Regions from separate parts of the Bacillus sp. NMTD17 genome, predicted to be linked through region 1. Evidence: predicted binding sites of a transcription regulator. Region 1 holds the regulator's gene; the other holds the start of a gene.
The links. Region 1 encodes NrdR, which represses ribonucleotide reductase genes. Its sites were predicted from a motif close to AACACNATATATNGTGTT; they were not measured.
Positions count from the first base shown of each region.

Region 2: the regulator NrdR is predicted to act here: its motif matches at 3,605-3,622, upstream of nrdI (class Ib ribonucleoside-diphosphate reductase assembly flavoprotein NrdI).

Region 1 covers NZ_PVRH01000005.1:67,377-76,266, reverse strand. Annotated here, with positions in the region: gene C6347_RS14620 (TVP38/TMEM64 family protein) at 1-179, opposite strand, end outside; gene dnaI (primosomal protein DnaI) at 213-1,142, opposite strand; gene dnaB (replicative helicase loading/DNA remodeling protein DnaB) at 1,160-2,581, opposite strand; gene nrdR (transcriptional regulator NrdR) at 2,684-3,142, opposite strand; gene C6347_RS14600 (cytosolic protein) at 3,147-3,533, opposite strand; gene speD (adenosylmethionine decarboxylase) at 3,719-4,099, opposite strand; gene C6347_RS14590 (glyceraldehyde-3-phosphate dehydrogenase) at 4,334-5,356, opposite strand; gene coaE (dephospho-CoA kinase) at 5,529-6,134, opposite strand; gene ytaF (sporulation membrane protein YtaF) at 6,149-6,781, opposite strand; gene mutM (DNA-formamidopyrimidine glycosylase) at 6,956-7,789, opposite strand; gene polA (DNA polymerase I) at 7,818-8,890, opposite strand, start outside.
Region 2 covers NZ_PVRH01000002.1:73,899-82,788, reverse strand. Annotated here, with positions in the region: gene C6347_RS05565 (TetR/AcrR family transcriptional regulator) at 1-483, opposite strand, end outside; gene C6347_RS05560 (spore coat protein) at 596-841, opposite strand; gene C6347_RS05555 (YmaF family protein) at 946-1,347, shown strand; gene miaA (tRNA (adenosine(37)-N6)-dimethylallyltransferase MiaA) at 1,417-2,373, shown strand; gene hfq (RNA chaperone Hfq) at 2,399-2,620, shown strand; gene C6347_RS05540 (YmzC family protein) at 2,782-3,108, shown strand; gene C6347_RS05535 (hypothetical protein) at 3,188-3,400, shown strand; gene nrdI (class Ib ribonucleoside-diphosphate reductase assembly flavoprotein NrdI) at 3,666-4,058, shown strand; gene nrdE (class 1b ribonucleoside-diphosphate reductase subunit alpha) at 4,018-6,120, shown strand; gene nrdF (class 1b ribonucleoside-diphosphate reductase subunit beta) at 6,138-7,118, shown strand; gene C6347_RS05515 (hypothetical protein) at 7,203-7,820, shown strand; gene C6347_RS05510 (N-acetylmuramoyl-L-alanine amidase) at 7,887-8,645, opposite strand.

The DNA.
Region 1 (8,890 bases):
AGAACAAACGGGCGAAAAAGAGATAAGAACAGAAAAACAAAGGGAGCCAGCAGCCCAAATTGAAGCACCCAATTCTTCACATCTTTCGGCGCCAGCTGAAGGTGCTGTTTGTTCAGCCACCAAAGTAAAGCAGCGAGACCTGCAATCACGAGAAAAAGCAGCCATTTTCTTTTGTTCATTTCATTTGCTCCTCCTTCAGGTGATAGACGCTTTTATAAATGACGGCGGTTTTCTCCTTCGAGCAAGACTGCCTCTGCTAAATAAAGAATCCGTTCCATTAAACGAGCGGCTTTGACCTCTTCTTTTTCCCCGCGCTGTGAGTACGTAAAGTGATGTTTCAGTTCACTTGGTGAGAAATTAGAAGAGAAGAAAGTCGGCAGCTGCTCTGCCATACGGTATTGTAAGATCGTTCCGAGCAGTTCATCTCGAACCCAGCTTGTCATCGACTCTGCCCCAATATCATCAAGCATTAAAATAGGGGTGGATTTGACCATGTTCAGCTTTGCTTCCAGTGTATGATCGGCTAACGAATTTTTTAACTCTCTCACAAATTCAGGCACGTACACTAGGAGAGATGGGTATTCCTTCTCCGCTAGCTGCTGCGCAATGGCTGCCAGAATATACGTTTTTCCTACTCCAAACTTTCCGTGTAAATATAAGCCCTTCCCTTTGCCCGTCTCATCATAGCTTTGCAGGAATTGACCTACTTTTTGAATGACTTCCTGTCTTCCCACAACGTTCAGATCAGTGAACGTCGCTTGAAGAACATTTTGCGGAATGTACATGCTTTTCATAAGCTCTTGCTGTTTTTTCTGTCTATCGAGCCGCAGCTTGACTGGGCAGGGGGAATATTCAATATCAATACTCTGACCTTTGATCACAAGCTTCGGGTGATACCCGTCTAAAATCGCATTGACGTTCTCTTCATCTAAGCAATATGAACAACCCTTCGACTGCTGCACATATTCAAAAAGCCGGTTCAAGCTACGATTGATCATGTCTTCGTGTATTTCTTCTTGATGCTCCTGTAAAAAGGCCCTTACATCTTCATCAGATAACACACTCTCTTTAATCTGGTTGTATCTCACACGAAAATCTACTCGTCCTTTTAACTGTTCAAATGAACGACCGATCGGTTTCATCCTCATCTCACCTCACCTTAATGTGCATTGTACTTTTTCATATTTTTAAACTGATCTAACAGTTTTTCTTTTTCTCGTTCGAGGTCTTCTGTCGACAGACTGTCTGTTTGTTCTTTTGCCGGCTGTTCTTTCGTTTCAGTTTCTTTCATCCAGTCAGGAAGCTTCTCTTCTCGGACAACTTTCCCTGATCCATATGTGCTGCGCTGTTTTTTCTGCTGCGCCCACTCTGTCATTTGCTTGTTCTCTTCTTTGGCAATTTTCATGGCTGCCGCTACGGTTTTAATTTTCTTTCTCACCCAATGAGCGGCGATTTTTTGCATATATGTTTTCGACAGCTTCATATCTGTTTTCAGTAATGTATAGTAGATCAAAACGTTCATGACACCTGGCTCTAGCTGCTGCTCGAGCATAATATCTTCGACAATTCTTAAGTCGGCATACGTTGGCTCAATGCCGTCTGCCATATCTTTTAGCAGCTCCCGAGGCGAAATATGATCGAGCTTTTCAATCAATTTCGCATCTGGCGTATCTGCTAGCGCTTTTGAAGCATCTTGACGCAGGTGTCTAGGCTGTTTTTGATCAATGAGTTTTGGCTGCTCGCCTCTGTATTCGATTTGGTACCAGTCTCTTGCGGCTTTTCTCAGCTCTTCTGTTGAGATCATTTGATCCGAACCGCAGGCGCCTGCTACAATATTTTGCATTTGAAGCGGAGTGATGCCGTATACAACGGCTAACTTCTTAATGGTTTCTTTCACCTGCTTTGTCAAAGCCTTTCTTGGAATCATCATATCAGACATGCCCGCTAACAATAGATCGAAATCAAAGGATTCGTCTGAAAGCGGAGCCGGCTGACTCGATCCAACGGTCACATATTCATAGCCCTGATCAAGTGATGACGCCCGATTGATTTCTTCTGTCATCCTGCGTTCACCTGGCTGCAATACGTGAAAGACTTCTTCAAACGATCGCGAGATGTTCTTTGCCTCTGCAGGAACACCTGGATAAGAAAAATAATCACGAAGCTGCATATATTTTGCTTTCTCTACACGATGGTACAGCAGGACATTCAGCATACCATCCTGGAAAAACTCATCTGGTCTTAGCGGCGGCACAAGCTCATATGTAAACAGTCTGCCTTCTTCCGTTTCCTGTTCATATGTGCGAAGTAAACCGATCGCTTCAAGCTTTAAACGTTCCTCAAAAATATCATTTAAATTCGTTTGCAGCATGACCATGAGCTGCCGATGAGGTGCAGGTTTTCCCCACATACGATTTTGTTCCAGCTCTCCCCACAGCGTCATGTATAAGCTGAAAGCGGACATGCCAATAAGCGGCTGATATAAAAGAGTGATGAGCTGTCTATCGATGTCACCGAGCAATGAAGCGCTTTTGACGACATACGGATCGACGGCTAGCACTTCCTTCCAATGCTCTGTCATATGCTGATCCTCCCCATGAATTGCAACTGTTTCTATTGTACACCCTTTTTGCGTTTTACGCTTTACGCAGGAAAAAGAGCGTGAAGAATCTTCAGCTCTTTTTTAGCGTTCTTTCTTTAATAAATCTTTTAATTCATCAATAAAGACGTTGATATCTTTAAACTGCCGGTAAACTGAGGCAAACCTGACGTAAGACACTTCATCAATTTTTGCCAGCTCGTCCATCACCATTTCACCTACAAGCTCGCTTTTCACTTCTGACATGCCTTGATTACGCAGTTCTTTTTCGATGTTAAAGCAGACATCCTCCAGCTGCTTTAAAGCAACAGGACGCTTTTCACACGCTTTAATGAGTCCTCTCAGCATCTTTTCGCGGCTGAATTCTTCTCGAATCCCTTCTTTTTTCACCACAATCAGCGGTAATTCTTCTAATTTCTCAAACGTCGTAAAGCGATACTGGCAGCTTTCGCACTCTCTTCTACGACGGATGGATTTCCCTTCATCTACTGGTCTTGAATCAAGCACCCTTGTGCCAAGGTGCTGACATGTGGGACATTTCATTTCATCAGCTCCGATCTATTCTTGGAAGTTGTTTGTCTAGTTCATCATAAAGGGGCAAAACGGCCTTCTGACTATAACCAAAATCTGTTGGCAGGACCGTTTCTGTTGTCACATTAAAATCGACAGCTGTTTCAAAAGGACGAATTGAAATGACAGTCGCTACGAGAAAGGCTTTTTTCGGCATTCTGATGTTTGCGCTGATTTCACCTCGTTCTGCTGAAACAGATGTCACTTGATAGGAATCGTTTCGGGAAAGCATGGCTTCCACCGCTTGAAAAACTTGTGCATTCGTCATTTTGTAGTAATGGCTTTTCAGTTCTGACACTGGATGCTCGTCAGATGTTTCTGTATGGTTTGACATGAACCGTTTGAACTTTTGTCCTAAAGTCATATACGTATCCCCTTTGCCATAATGCCTCTTCTTTATTTTATAAAAAAAACCTTTGTTTTCCTAGAACAAAAGTATAGACAAGTTGGGGAATGTTGGATTTTGTATATCAAAGAAATATAAAAAGGAGCATAACACAAAGGCATTTCAATGCTTTTGGCCAGCTCCCATTGCAATCTTTTTTATGTTTACAGTGCTTTGGCTTGTGCCTGTTTCACTTGTACAGGTCCCATGCCTCGAGGAATTTCGATGTTTTCTCTTGTTTCGGCACCTAATTCATCTCCGATATGATCTGCTGCGATATTCGGATCTAGGTCGCCGCAAGTATAAACATCTATGCTCGCATAACCATGTTCAGGAAAGCTGTGAATTGTCAGATGAGATTCAGAAATAATGACAACTCCACTTACTCCTTGAGGTGCAAATTTGTGAAAAGCAACCTCTCTTACTTCAGCTCCTGATTTCAAAGCTGCATTTACAAACGTTTTTTCAATAAAATCCATGTCGTTCAGTTTATCACAGTCGCATCCCCATAGCTCGGAGATAACGTGACGTCCGATTGTTTCCATCATGGACCCCCCTTAAACAAGAATGAAAGAGTGAAGTTCTAAGCAGCCGGACCGGACATATACCACGGGGGAAAGTTAGTCCAAAGAGGTCCTAACCCTTTAAGTATACCCGAATGAGTCTGCGAACAAGAAGTTCACGAAAAATAGTATACTTTGTTTAGACCCATTTTGCAAGCTGTGTTTTCAATGGGATTTTCTCTCATTTCTTGAAAAGGGACGTTCGTCTTCTTCATTTCAAACAGCAGAAAGCTCTTTCATCTGCGAACCGACAAACTTCACAAGATCCACCACTCTGCATGAATAACCCCATTCATTGTCATACCATGCAAGAACTTTTACTTTTCTATCCTCCATCACCATCGTTGTCAGTCCATCCACGACAGCTGAATAAGGATTCGTGTTAAAGTCTGTAGAAACAAGCGGCTCATCCGTGTAGTCTAAAATACCGGATAGAGAAGTTTTTGATGCATTTGAGAAGGCTGCATTTACTTCTTCTGCTGTGACATCTTTTTTCAAGTCGACGACAAGATCAACCATCGATACATTGGAAACTGGCACGCGCAGTGCAAGTCCATGCAATTTCCCTTTCATGTGCGGCAGCACTAAAGAAAGCGCTTTAGCGGCACCCGTCGTAGTTGGAATGATGGACTGGGCACACGCTCTAGCCCGGCGCAAATCCTTATGCGGGTTGTCGATATTTTTTTGATCATTTGTATACGCATGAACCGTTGTCATTAAGCCGTTGTCGATGCCGAATTCATCATCTAACAATTTAACAACTGGTGCTAAACAGTTTGTTGTACAAGATGCGTTTGAAATAATGACGTGCTTTTCAGGATCAAGATCATCTTCATTGACACCCATCACAATTGTAATGTCTTCATTTTTACCTGGAGCTGTGAGTACGACCTTTTTCGCTCCTGCATCTATATGGCCCATCGCTTGTTCTTTTGAATTAAATTTCCCTGTTGCTTCTATGACGATATCAATCCCAAGCTCTCCCCATGGAAGCTGCTTTGGGTCTCTGTCATTGAGCAAAAGCACTCTTTTCCCATTTACAATCAGTGCGTCATCTTCTGCTGTCACATCGCATTCGTAACGTCCATGATTTGTGTCATATTTAATTAAATGTGCTAGCGTTTCGGCAGGATAGCTTGCGTTCACCGCTACAATTTGAATTTGATCATCAAGCATTGCTTTTCTGAAGACCATGCGTCCAATTCTGCCAAACCCATTGATCGCTGCTTTTACCTTCATGAACAGGTCACTCCTCTATTATGTGTTATACTCAATAAATTTATTTATGAAATTAGTATATCACATTAGAATGTAATTGCCAGTATATAAACGTATATTTTCTAAAAAGGGCTGTTCTTTTCAAAGGAAATAAGAATAAAGCATAAAAAAAGAAGAGTACGTGTATGTACTCTTACTTATCTGTATGTTCCCATTCATTTAATATGTTCTGCAATTGCTTTCTGATAAAAGCGAGATCTTGTGTGTTTTCTATCACGCGGTCTGCTTTTTTACATTTCTCTTCAAGGGGCTGCTGAGAGTGAATCCGATTTAGCGCTTCTTCCTCACTGAGGTCGTTTCGATTCATGAGTCGTGATAGCTGTAATTCTGGTGTTGTATACACCACAATGATCCGGTCGACAAGACTTTCCAGCTGACTTTCAAATAAAAGCGGGATATCAAGGACAACGAATGTTTCTTGGCTGTTGATCCCTTCATCTCGCTGCCTGAGCATTTCCTTTCGCACTTCTGGATGAACGATCGCATTCAGCTGCTTTCGTTTCTCTTCATTAGAAAAAATAATGGCTCCCAGCTCCTGCCGGTTCAGCTCTCCATTTGGCAGGAGGACACCCTCACCAAAGGTTTGAACGATATGATGAAGGGCGGATGTTCCTTTGGAGACCGCTTCTTTTGCAATCACATCTGCGTCCACAACCCGAATGCCCTGCTCTTTTATCATCTGCGAGACTGTGCTTTTTCCGCTAGCAATCCCGCCTGTTAATCCAATGACAAGCGTCAATTGATTTCCTCCTTTTACAGCTTCCAAACCCCAATTAATATGAGCAGAAGCCCTGGTAAGCATGCGAGTTTATTGATCCAGCGCCAATTTGCCAAGTAATGACCGGCACGCAGCCCGATACACACAAAAAGTGAGCTCATCACTGCCACCGTGATACTCATAACAATTGGAGAAAAGCCAAGAATCGCTGCACCAATCCCTGCGCCAAATGCATCAATGGATAAAGCAATTCCAAGAAGTACCGCTTCCATTCCATTAATCGTCCCAGATCGGTCAATATCTGCACTTGTCGGCTTTCTTAAAATGTGAATGACAAGCCCAAGCGATTGTACTTCCACATTGAGCAATGTCTTTTCATGAAGAAGCAAATCACGCTCTTTCGCTGGTTTGTAAAATTGATACAGGACCCAAAGGCCAATGGCAATTAAAATGCCTCCCCCCAGTTTATCGGTCACTGAGACAGGGAGAAATGCCGTCAGCAGGCTGCCAATCAGCATAGAAATGAGCAGCACAATCCCTGAGCAGCATGCAATAATGACGATGGCTTTAAATGGGATCCTCATTTTGCGAAGCCCATACGTAAATCCTACAGAAAAGCTGTCGATGCTGACTGCAATAGCTAAAAACAGGAGCGAAATCGAAATCATACCTGAACTCTTCCTTTCTGTTCATGCAACGATGATCAAGAGTCTCTAGGCGTCCTTAGACTCTTCTTCACTATATGAAGAGCAGGTGGGCTGTGTGTCAGTCTACACCTTGCTGAAAAATGAATGTTTTTTATCGTATGCATAGCAAAAAGGAAGCATGCTCATGGCTAAACTTTATTGAGGACGTTTTTGGCAGGTCACACAAAAGTGCGTGCCGCGCCCTCCGACCACTGTTTTCTCGATGATGCTTCCGCATGTTTGGCAAGGCTCTCCCCGCCGGTCATATACAAGAAGCTGCAGCTGAAATGTTCCAATATCTCCTTGTGAGTTGATATAAGAACGAATCGTGCTTCCTCCCGCATCTACCGCTACTTGAAGCGTATCGATGATCTGTTTGTGAAGCACTTTGCAGGATTCCAGGCTGAGCTGATTCGCTTTCGTTTCTGGATGAATACCTGATTTAAACAGGACCTCATCTACGTAAATGTTACCAAGTCCTACGACAATCTTTTGATCAAGCAGTGCTGTTTTAACCACGCGGGTTGTTTTTTTCAATTGCTCCCATAAATACTCAGGAGTGAACTGTTCATCAAATGGTTCATATCCCAGCTGAGAAAGCGGGAGTTCCTTTTCCTCTTCACCCGGCTGAAATAAATGCATCGTGCCAAATTTACGCACATCATGGTACCGAAGCTCAGTACCATCTGTAAACGTAAAGACGACGTGTACGTGTTTATCATAAGGCTCATGCGCTTCATGTACACGGTATTTCCCTTCCATCCTTAAATGGGAGACCATCACATAATGGTCTAAATGAAAGAGGAGGAACTTCCCTCTTCTTTCAATGGTTTGTATGGTTTCTCCTACCATTCTTCTTGCGAACTCTTCCGGCTCCCCAGGACGTTTGATGATGTTTGGCCATTTGATATCGACCGTTTCAATCGTCTTTCCTTCGACTAACCGCTTGAGAGTGCGCCGGACGGTTTCAACTTCTGGTAATTCCGGCATGCTCCTCGCTCCTTTTTCTCTCTATTATTTATTTCGCATCGTACCAAGATGGACCTGAAGCAAAATCAACTTTTAGCGGCACATCAAGCTGAAGTGCGTTTTCCATGACTTCAGGAACAATCTTTTCAAGGATGGCGATTTCTTCTTTCGGCGCTTCGAAGATCAATTCATCGTGCACCTGTAATAAAAGATTTGCCTGCAGGTTTTCTTCTTTGAGCCTTCGCGCCATATCAATCATCGCTTTTTTAATAATATCGGCTGCACTGCCTTGGATCGGTGTGTTCATGGCTGTTCGTTCTGCAAAGCTTTTGATATTAAAATTACGGCTTGTGATATCCGGGATATACCGTCTGCGTTTGAGAAGCGTCGTGACGTAGCCTTTTTGTTTCGCTTCCTGGACGATTTCTTCCATATAGGTTTTCACGCCTTTAAAGCTTGTTAAATAGCGCTCGATAAATGCGGCTGCTTCTTTTCTTGTGATCCCAAGGTTTTGAGAAAGTCCATAATCGCTGATTCCATATACAATACCGAAGTTTACCGCTTTGGCTTGTCTTCTCATAGCGGAAGTCACTTCTTCTTCTGAGACATGGAACACGTCCATCGCAGTTTTCGTGTGAATGTCCATGTCTTGCGTAAATGCTTCGATCAAATTCTCATCTTGTGAAATATGAGCGAGTACACGCAGCTCGATTTGTGAATAGTCAGCTGCAAACATGAGCCAGCCTTCTTTTGAAGGAACGAATGCTTGACGAATCTTCCGTCCTTCTTCTAAACGAATCGGGATGTTTTGAAGGTTTGGATCTGTTGAGCTTAATCTTCCTGTTTGCGTGAGTGCTTGATTAAATCTTGTATGCACTTTATGTGTATCTTTGCGCGTTACTTTCATTAAACCTTCCACATAGGTCGATTGCAGCTTTCCAATTTGCCTGTAGTGCAGAATAGACCGAATGATTTCATGCTTATCTTCAAGCTTCTCAAGCACATCTGCAGACGTCGAGTAGCCTGTTTTTGTCTTCTTGATAATCGGCAGACCTAATTTTTCAAATAGGATGACGCCAAGCTGTTTAGGAGAATTGATGTTAAACGTTTCTCCTGCTAAGC
Region 2 (8,890 bases), on a different contig from region 1:
CAGCGGTTCAAGCTGAAACATTTCTGAAAACCATATCCCATCACATGCGAGTCGAATTAGCTGACTCAATGCAGGGTCGTTTATTTCCTCAGCTGCTTTCGCTTTGAACTCCGCATAAAAATCACGCCAAGGGTTCAATAACGCTTCATCAAATGACATGGTAGCCATCATACTTGTACATAGCTGGGTCGTATTTTGATGATCAAGATCATGTAATGTGGCCAATATATATGCACGTACATAAGGCGCTTTTTCGTGTTTGTAAGTTTCTTGATACGTTTCGAGCTGCTGACGAAAGCAAAGAATCGCGTGCTCATTCATTTTTTGGATGAGCTCTTCCTTGCTTGCAAAATGATAAAGCAGGCCGGCTTTGGTCATATGTGCATGTTCTGCCACTTGCTGAAGGGTAAGCTGGCTTAATCCTTCTTCTAAAATCGTGCGGGCAGCTGCATCAAAGATTTGCTCTTTTTTGGTTTTAGACATAAAAAAAACACCTACTTTACTGAACGGTCGGTAAAGTAAATGTTAACCCATCAAAAACGAGTGTGTCAATCGATTCATTTGATGAACAGATATTTTCACTAAAACGTCATATTTAATAATAAGGGTATGGTCCATATGGCGGATAAGGCGGCGGATAAGGGTACCCATATCCATATCCTGGCGCAAGCAGAGACCCAGCAAGCAGACCTCCAGCAAAACCACCTAAAAATGGAGGTCCGAAGAATCCAGGTCTACCATAACCGAATCCAGGTCTCCCAAACCCAAAGCCCGGGCGTCCAAAACCAAAAGGTCTTCTCATGTCTTCTTGCATAAATGGCTGTGCGTCAAAATAATTCATAAAAAAAGGCTCCTCTCACATAAAATCACTGTAACTGACATCAGTGTATTCGAATGGCCTATATGTGTTTGGGTGAATGCCTAATATAAGGAGGAATGTTAAAAATGGGCCTGTATTCATCTGATTGGGCAAAATGCCCGCCGCATGCTCATGCCTATAAAGCACGAACGGATGTAACAGAGGAGCATTATCATTTAATAGAAGGCATTTCTCAGCCTGTCAATGGAAGCAATACAGATCAGCATACACATTTTTATCGCGGGATCACCTCTTTTGAGAGGGGGCATTTCCACAGATACTACGGCATCACAGGGCCTGCGATACCGAGAGTGGATGGTACGCACTATCACGAGATTGAGGAAGTCACGTTTTCTGCCTATAACGATTCTGTCCCTATTCCGTATGGAGGAGTCGTCTATAGTCCGGACGAAGAGCGGCCAACGCATACGCACCGTTTAAAAGGAAAAACATACGAAGTGGTCGGAAATGAACCACTCGGCTGGTGATAGGCCCTATATAGGAGAGAATGAGAAGTTATGCTATACTGTAGGCAGTTTGTAAAAGAGAGTGATGTTATGAAAAAAACGAAACAACCAGTGATTGTATTAGTAGGACCGACGGCTGTCGGCAAAACAAAACTGAGCATTCATATAGCCAAAGCATTTAATGGAGAAATTATCAGCGGTGATTCTATGCAGATTTATAAAGGAATGGACATTGGAACAGCTAAAATCACCCCTGAAGAAATGGATGGTGTCCCGCATCACTTAATTGATATTAAAGAGCCGGACGAATCCTTTTCTACAGCTGAATTTCAGCAGCTGGTCCGTTTGAAAATCAAAGAGATTGCCGCTAGAGGGAAAACACCCATGATTGTCGGCGGAACAGGTTTGTATATCCAATCTGTTTTATATGATTATACATTTACCGACGAGAAAAGTGATCCTGCTTTTAGAGAAGAAATGGCGCTGTTTGAACAGCAGCATGGCCCCCTTCAGCTGCACGAAAAGCTAAAGGCAGTAGACCCTGATGCTGCAAAAGCCATTCATCCGAATAATGTCCGCCGCGTGATCCGGGCGCTGGAAGTGATCCATACAACAGGTCAGAAAATGTCGGAGATGCAAAACGGTCATCAAGAAGTTCCTCTTTATGATACAGCCTTCATTGGGCTGAAAATGGATCGAGAGCTTTTGTACGAGCGCATTCACCAAAGAATTGATATGATGATAGATGAAGGCTTAATTGAGGAAGTGAGCGCACTTTATCAATCTGGCTTGAAGGATTGTCAATCGGTTCAAGCGATTGGTTATAAAGAGCTGTATGCGTATTTTCAAGGTGACTGCTCACTTGATGAAGCCACCCGGCAATTAAAGCAAAATTCCCGCAGATATGCGAAGCGTCAGTTCACGTGGTTTCGTAATAAAATGGATGTCACTTGGTTCGACATGACACCGCCTTGCCACTTTTCAGACAAAAAAGAGGAAATTTTCGCATATATAGCAGGAAAGCTTGAACTTAAAGCGAAACTGTAGTTATCAGAATCAAGGAGGACGAAACATGAAACCGATTAATATTCAGGACCAATTTTTGAATCAAATCCGTAAAGACAATACCTTTGTCACAGTATTCTTACTGAATGGCTTTCAGCTTCGCGGTCAAGTGAAAGGGTTTGACAATTTCACGGTGCTGCTTGAAACAGAAGGGAAGCAGCAGCTTATTTATAAACACGCCATTTCTACATTTGCACCTCAAAAGAATGTAAATCTAGAATTAGAATAGGATATGTTCGACCTAATAGCCCCATGCATCTGCGAATAAACCGGCCGGAACCCGCTACGTTTTTTGTCAGTGCAGAGGGGCTATTTTGCATGCCGTGAAACTTTTCTGTCTATTTTACGTATAATCCCTTATTGGATATGAAGAAAGGTGAGGGAAGCGATATGGAAAATGCAGAGCTTGAATTAAGAAGGATTAGAGTGATCCTTCTATTGATTGGGATTGTTGTCTTATTTGGATCGTGCGCCATTTCAAACATTGAATCGAGACAGGAAAGCTCGCATAACTATGCTAATCAAGATGATAATGGACATATAGAAGGCCTTTTACAATCAGCTGTTGCACTAAAAAATAATCACTTTGCTGTTGTGAAAGATGATGAAGTACATGTGTACCGGTTTGATGAAAAAGAGGGAGAACTGACCCTCGTTAAAACGAAGTACATAGATGAATGGGACGAGGAATATGATGATGATTCTGTTGAAGAGTAAGCACGTAAATTTACAAATGAATGTGAAGTCGCTACACTATAATCATGTATCAGACATCTAGACAGAAAAGGATGAGTTCATGACACACAAAATTAAAATTAATCACTGGGAACAAACTTGTGAAGACGACTCCTGTTTCGAATATGGAACAAGCGTTTCTGTAAATGGGAAAGAATTAGTCAGAGAAGCTTCAATCGTCTCTGCGCTTGAAGCGGTGCTAAAAGAATTAGGTGTTGAAGTGGAAATTACAGAAGTGTCAGAAGATTTACAGTGCGATGCCTACAAAAAATAAAACAAAAAGTCTAGTCTACTAAGCGATTTTTTTTCGTGTTATGATAGATTTCGGTTTCAGTTGAATAGGGAGTAGAGCAGTCTATTTTTAGATCCTGTTCTGCTCTATTTATTTGAACGTACGAGTTCGGCTATGAATGTTCGGCCGGGTTGGTTGATTTTTTTCGTTTCGAACATCTATATGTTGTGTTTTGAAAAAACATAGTATACTATATATAGTGAATAACGAAATGATCAACAATACTAAAAACTAGGTCGTGATGGAATTGATTCAAATCGTATTTGATTCAAAAACAGGAAATGTTCAACGCTTTTTGGACAAGACCCCTTTTACAGACAAACGAAAATTGACTGGAGAAGAGTTTTTGGATACGCCGTTTATTCTCGTCACCTTTACGACAGGATTTGGACAAGTCCCTAGTACCACTCAGTCCTTTTTAGAGAAAAATGCTCACCTTTTACTAGGTGTAGCGGTGAGTGGAAACAAAGTGTGGGGAGATAATTTTGCCAAAAGCGCCGATACGATTTCTAAACAATATCAAGTTCCTATTTTGCACACCTTTGAACTAAGCGGAACAAAAAGGGATGTTGAATTGTTTACACAGGAGGTAGAAAGAATTGTCACAAAATCAGGTTCCAAAGTGGATACAATTAAATAACGAGATTATGATTCAAAAAGAAGGAAAGTTTCAGTTTGATAAGGACAAAGAAGCTGTACATAGTTATTTCGTAGATTATATTAATCAAAACACGGTCTTCTTTCACAACTTAGAAGAGAAGATTGATTACTTAATAGAAAACGACTACTATGAGGAAGAATTTTTAAGACAATACAGCATGGCAGATATTAAAGAAGTATTCGAAGCTGCATATGCGAAGAAATTTAGATTCCCATCATTCATGAGTGCGTTTAAGTTTTACAACGACTATGCGCTGAAAACAAATGATAAAAAGAAAATCCTTGAACGCTATGAAGACCGCATTTCAGTTGTAGCGCTTTTCTTTGCGGGCGGGGATAAAGAAAAAGCACTTGAGTTTGTAGAACTGATGATCAATCAGGAGTACCAGCCAAGTACACCAACATTCTTAAACGCTGGACGTAAAAGACGCGGTGAGCTTGTGAGCTGTTTCTTGCTTGAAGTGAATGACTCATTAAACGATATTTCAAGAGCGATTGATATTTCAATGCAGCTTTCAAAACTAGGCGGCGGCGTCAGTTTGAACCTGTCAAAACTTCGTGCAAAAGGCGAAGCAATCAAAGATGTTGAAAACGCGACAAAAGGTGTCGTCGGCGTGATGAAGCTTCTTGATAATGCATTCAGATATGCAGATCAAATGGGACAAAGACAAGGATCAGGCAGTGCCTACCTCAATATTTTCCACAGAGATATCAATGATTTTTTAGATACAAAAAAAATCTCTGCTGATGAAGATGTTCGTGTGAAAACATTGTCCATCGGTGTTGTCATCCCGGACAAATTTATCGAGCTGGCAAGAGAAGATAAAACAGCTTACACCTTCTATCCACACACAGTCTATAAAGAATATGGACAGCATCTTGATGAGATGGACATGGAAGAAATGTATGATGAGCTTGTAGAAAACCCGGAAATCAAAAAAGAAAAAGTCAATCCGAGAAAGCTTCTTGAAAAATTGGCTGTTCTTCGCTCAGAATCAGGCTATCCATATATCATGTTCCAAGATAATGTGAATAGAGAGCATGCATTAAACCATATTTCACGAGTGAAATTCTCAAACCTTTGCTCAGAAGTGCTTCAGGCTTCAGAGGTCTCTTCTTACACGGACTATGACCAAGAAGATGAAATTGGTCTTGATATTTCTTGTAATCTTGGTTCATTAAATATCATGAATGTCATGAAAAACAAATCGATCGAAAAAACGGTCAAACTTGCAACAGACTCACTAACACTTGTGTCTGAAACAACAGACATTCGCAATGCACCGGCTGTTCGAAAAGCGAACAAGGCGATGAAATCAATCGGACTTGGCGCGATGAACCTTCACGGGTATTTGGCTCAAAACCAAATTGCCTATGAAAGTGAAGAAGCAAGAGATTTCGCGAATACGTTCTTTATGATGGTGAACTATTATTCAATTAAACGCTCAAGTGAGCTTGCAAAAGAAAAAGGAGAAACATTCCATCGTTATGAAGGCTCTGGCTATGCAACGGGTGAGTACTTCAATAAATACGTGGAGAATGATTTCACACCAAAAACAGAAAAAGCAGCAGCACTATTTGAAGGCATGCACATTCCAACAAAAGAAGACTGGGCAGCACTCAAAGACTTTGTAGCGGAAAATGGCATGTACCATAGCTACCGCTTATGTATTGCACCAACAGGTTCCATTTCTTATGTGCAATCGGCCACGGCCTCTGTTATGCCAATTATGGAACGTATCGAAGAAAGAACATACGGCAACAGCAAAACCTATTACCCGATGCCAGGTCTTTCAGCGCAGAACTGGTTCTTCTATAAAGAAGCGTACGATATGGACATGTTTAAAGTGGTCGATATGATCGCAACGATTCAGCAGCACGTCGATCAAGGAATCAGCTTTACACTATTCCTGAAAGATACGATGACAACGCGTGACTTAAACCGCATCGATCTGTATGCACACCATAAAGGCATTAAGACACTTTATTACGCAAGAACGAAGGATACAGGGCAGGAAGGCTGTCTTTCTTGTGTTGTTTGATTAAAGGAGAGTTTAACGTGACAAAAATTTATGATGCAGCCAACTGGTCAAAACACGAAGACGATTTTACACAAATGTTTTACAACCAAAATGTGAAGCAGTTCTGGCTTCCTGAAGAGATTTCCTTAAACGGGGATCTCTTAACATGGAAATATTTAGGTGAAAAAGAGCGAGATACGTACATGAAGGTACTTGCTGGCCTGACTTTACTTGATACAGAACAAGGAAATACAGGGATGCCGATTGTGGCTGAACATGTAGACGGCCATCAGCGTAAAGCGGTATTAAACTTTATGGCGATGATGGAAAATGCGGTACATGCGAAATCATACTCAAATATCTTCATGACACTCGCACCAACTGAAACGATCAGTGAAGTGTTTGAATGGGTCAAGAAAAATAAATTCTTGCAAAAGAAAGCAGATATGATTGTCAGTTTATACCGTTCGATTCAAAAGGACGATCCGATTTCCCTCTTTAAAGCAATGGTTGCTTCTGTTTATTTAGAAAGCTTCCTATTTTACAGTGGTTTTTACTACCCGCTTTATTTCTATGGACAAGGAAAGCTCATGCAAAGTGGTGAAATCATCAACTTGATTTTGCGTGATGAAGCGATTCATGGTGTATACGTTGGATTATTAGCACAAGAAATTTACAACAAACAAACACCTGACGTGCAAAAAGAGCTATACGATTTCTCAATTGACCTCTTGAACGAGCTTTATGAAAATGAACTTCATTACACGGAAGATATATATGACCAAGTCAATTTATCGCATGATGTGAAAAAGTTCATTCGTTACAATGCCAATAAAGCGTTAATGAACCTTGGATTTGCCCCTTACTTTGAAGAAGAAGAGATCAATCCAATTGTATTGAACGGACTCAATACAAAAACAAAATCGCATGACTTCTTCTCAATGAAAGGGAACGGCTACAAAAAAGCGACGGTTGAGCCGTTAAAAGATGACGACTTCTTCTTTGGAGATGAATCATAAGTAAGGCGTAAAAGTCAAAACGCATCACTCGTTTTGGCTTTTTGCCATTTCATACAATGCGTTACATACTGGAGGTTACCGAACATGGGAAAAATGGATGAAATCATACTAGTTGCACCGCGCGCACGCGTGTTCCAAAACGAAACGCTTGCGTTTAATGGTGTGAATAGTGAAGAGAAAACAATCAACACCATTATGAAAGAAATCGAAGAGCACTTCAAGCAGATGCGCAGAGGCGATGCGGAAGAAAATCCTGACTTCAAGCAGCCGATTCCTTATGTCGTGATTAAGCGTGAGGACGAAGTGTATGTATATGAAAGGCTTCAAGGCGGGGGAGAGACTCGATTGCATCATAAGTTATCTCTTGGCTTTGGTGGTCACATGAATTTTATCGAAGGAAAAAACTTTGCTGAAATTCTAAAAGAAAATACGGATCGTGAACTAGACGAGGAACTTTCTATTCAAGAAGAAGACAAACTTGAGATGAAAACCCTTGGATTAATTAATGATGATGACAACAGTGTTGGCCGTGTGCACATTGGCCTGTTATCAGCGCTTGAATTATCTTCAGGTGCTCATGTAGAAGTGAAAGAAACAGATCAAATCTCAGGAAAATGGATGAAAGCATCCGATTTGAAAAAGCCCGAATACTTCGATCGACTTGAAACATGGTCTCAATTTGTCGTGAACATTTTAGCATAAAAGAATCAATCATAAACCGGCTCAGCAGCAGACTTGAGCCGGTTTATTTCGTTATAACAGCTTCAGTTATTGGAAAACGAATGCGTCGTGACCGGCCTGTTTCAATCTTGCGACGAGGTCATCCGCATTTTGCTTTGTACGAAAAGCTCCTGCTTGCACTCGGAACATACCGCCCTCTAATACAACGAAGGCGTCAAAGCCTTTTGATTTCAGCGTGGCTGCTAATTCATCTGCATTGGCTTTCACCTTGAAAGCTCCAGCCTGTACTTTATAAAGATTACCTGCTTTTTTTTTCAGCTGAAAGGCTTTCTCTAATCCAGTGGCATGAGCGCGAGCGATGCCTTGAAGGAAGGTCGCATTGCGGAGCTTATTTGCATCAGCTGTCGTATCGATGAAACCATTCTCTGTTAAAATAGCGGGCATAGAAGTTTCTCGAAGAACGTGGAAGTTCGCTGTTTTCTTGCCGCGGTTGGCAAAATCCACCGAGCGAACAATTTCATCATGAAGGGCATTGCGATACGTGGTGGTCGGTGCTGAAACGCCAGGATACACAAAGCTTTCAAAACCTGTGCCCCCGCCTGCATTAACATGAATAGACACGAAATAGTCAGCTCCCCAGCTGTTTGCCGCATTTGTACGCTGGGACAAAGTGACGGATTGGTCAATTGAACGACTTAAGCGGACGGAAACCCCATCATATTCACTAATCATGATATCTCTCAGTAAAAGTGCGATTTGAAGTGTGATGTTTTTCTCCAAAAGTCCATTAGCAGCAGCTCCAGAATCTGTTCCTCCGTGGCCAGGATCAATAAAAATCTTCACCATCTATTCATCACCTCGTCTTTATTTTATGAGAAAATAGAAGAATTGCCTGTACAAAATGCGGAAATCATTGAGACTCTTTTCTGCATAATTTGTGATGAGAAAGCTACATTTTTCTAAGAAAAAGTAAATTGTTGGTTTGTCCGCCTAAATTGGATGAATACAATGGAAATAGCACATCATTTCCTGGGAAACCGCAGAAATCCCTACAATATTCGGTATCTCGGGTCATTTTGACAGCAAACTTG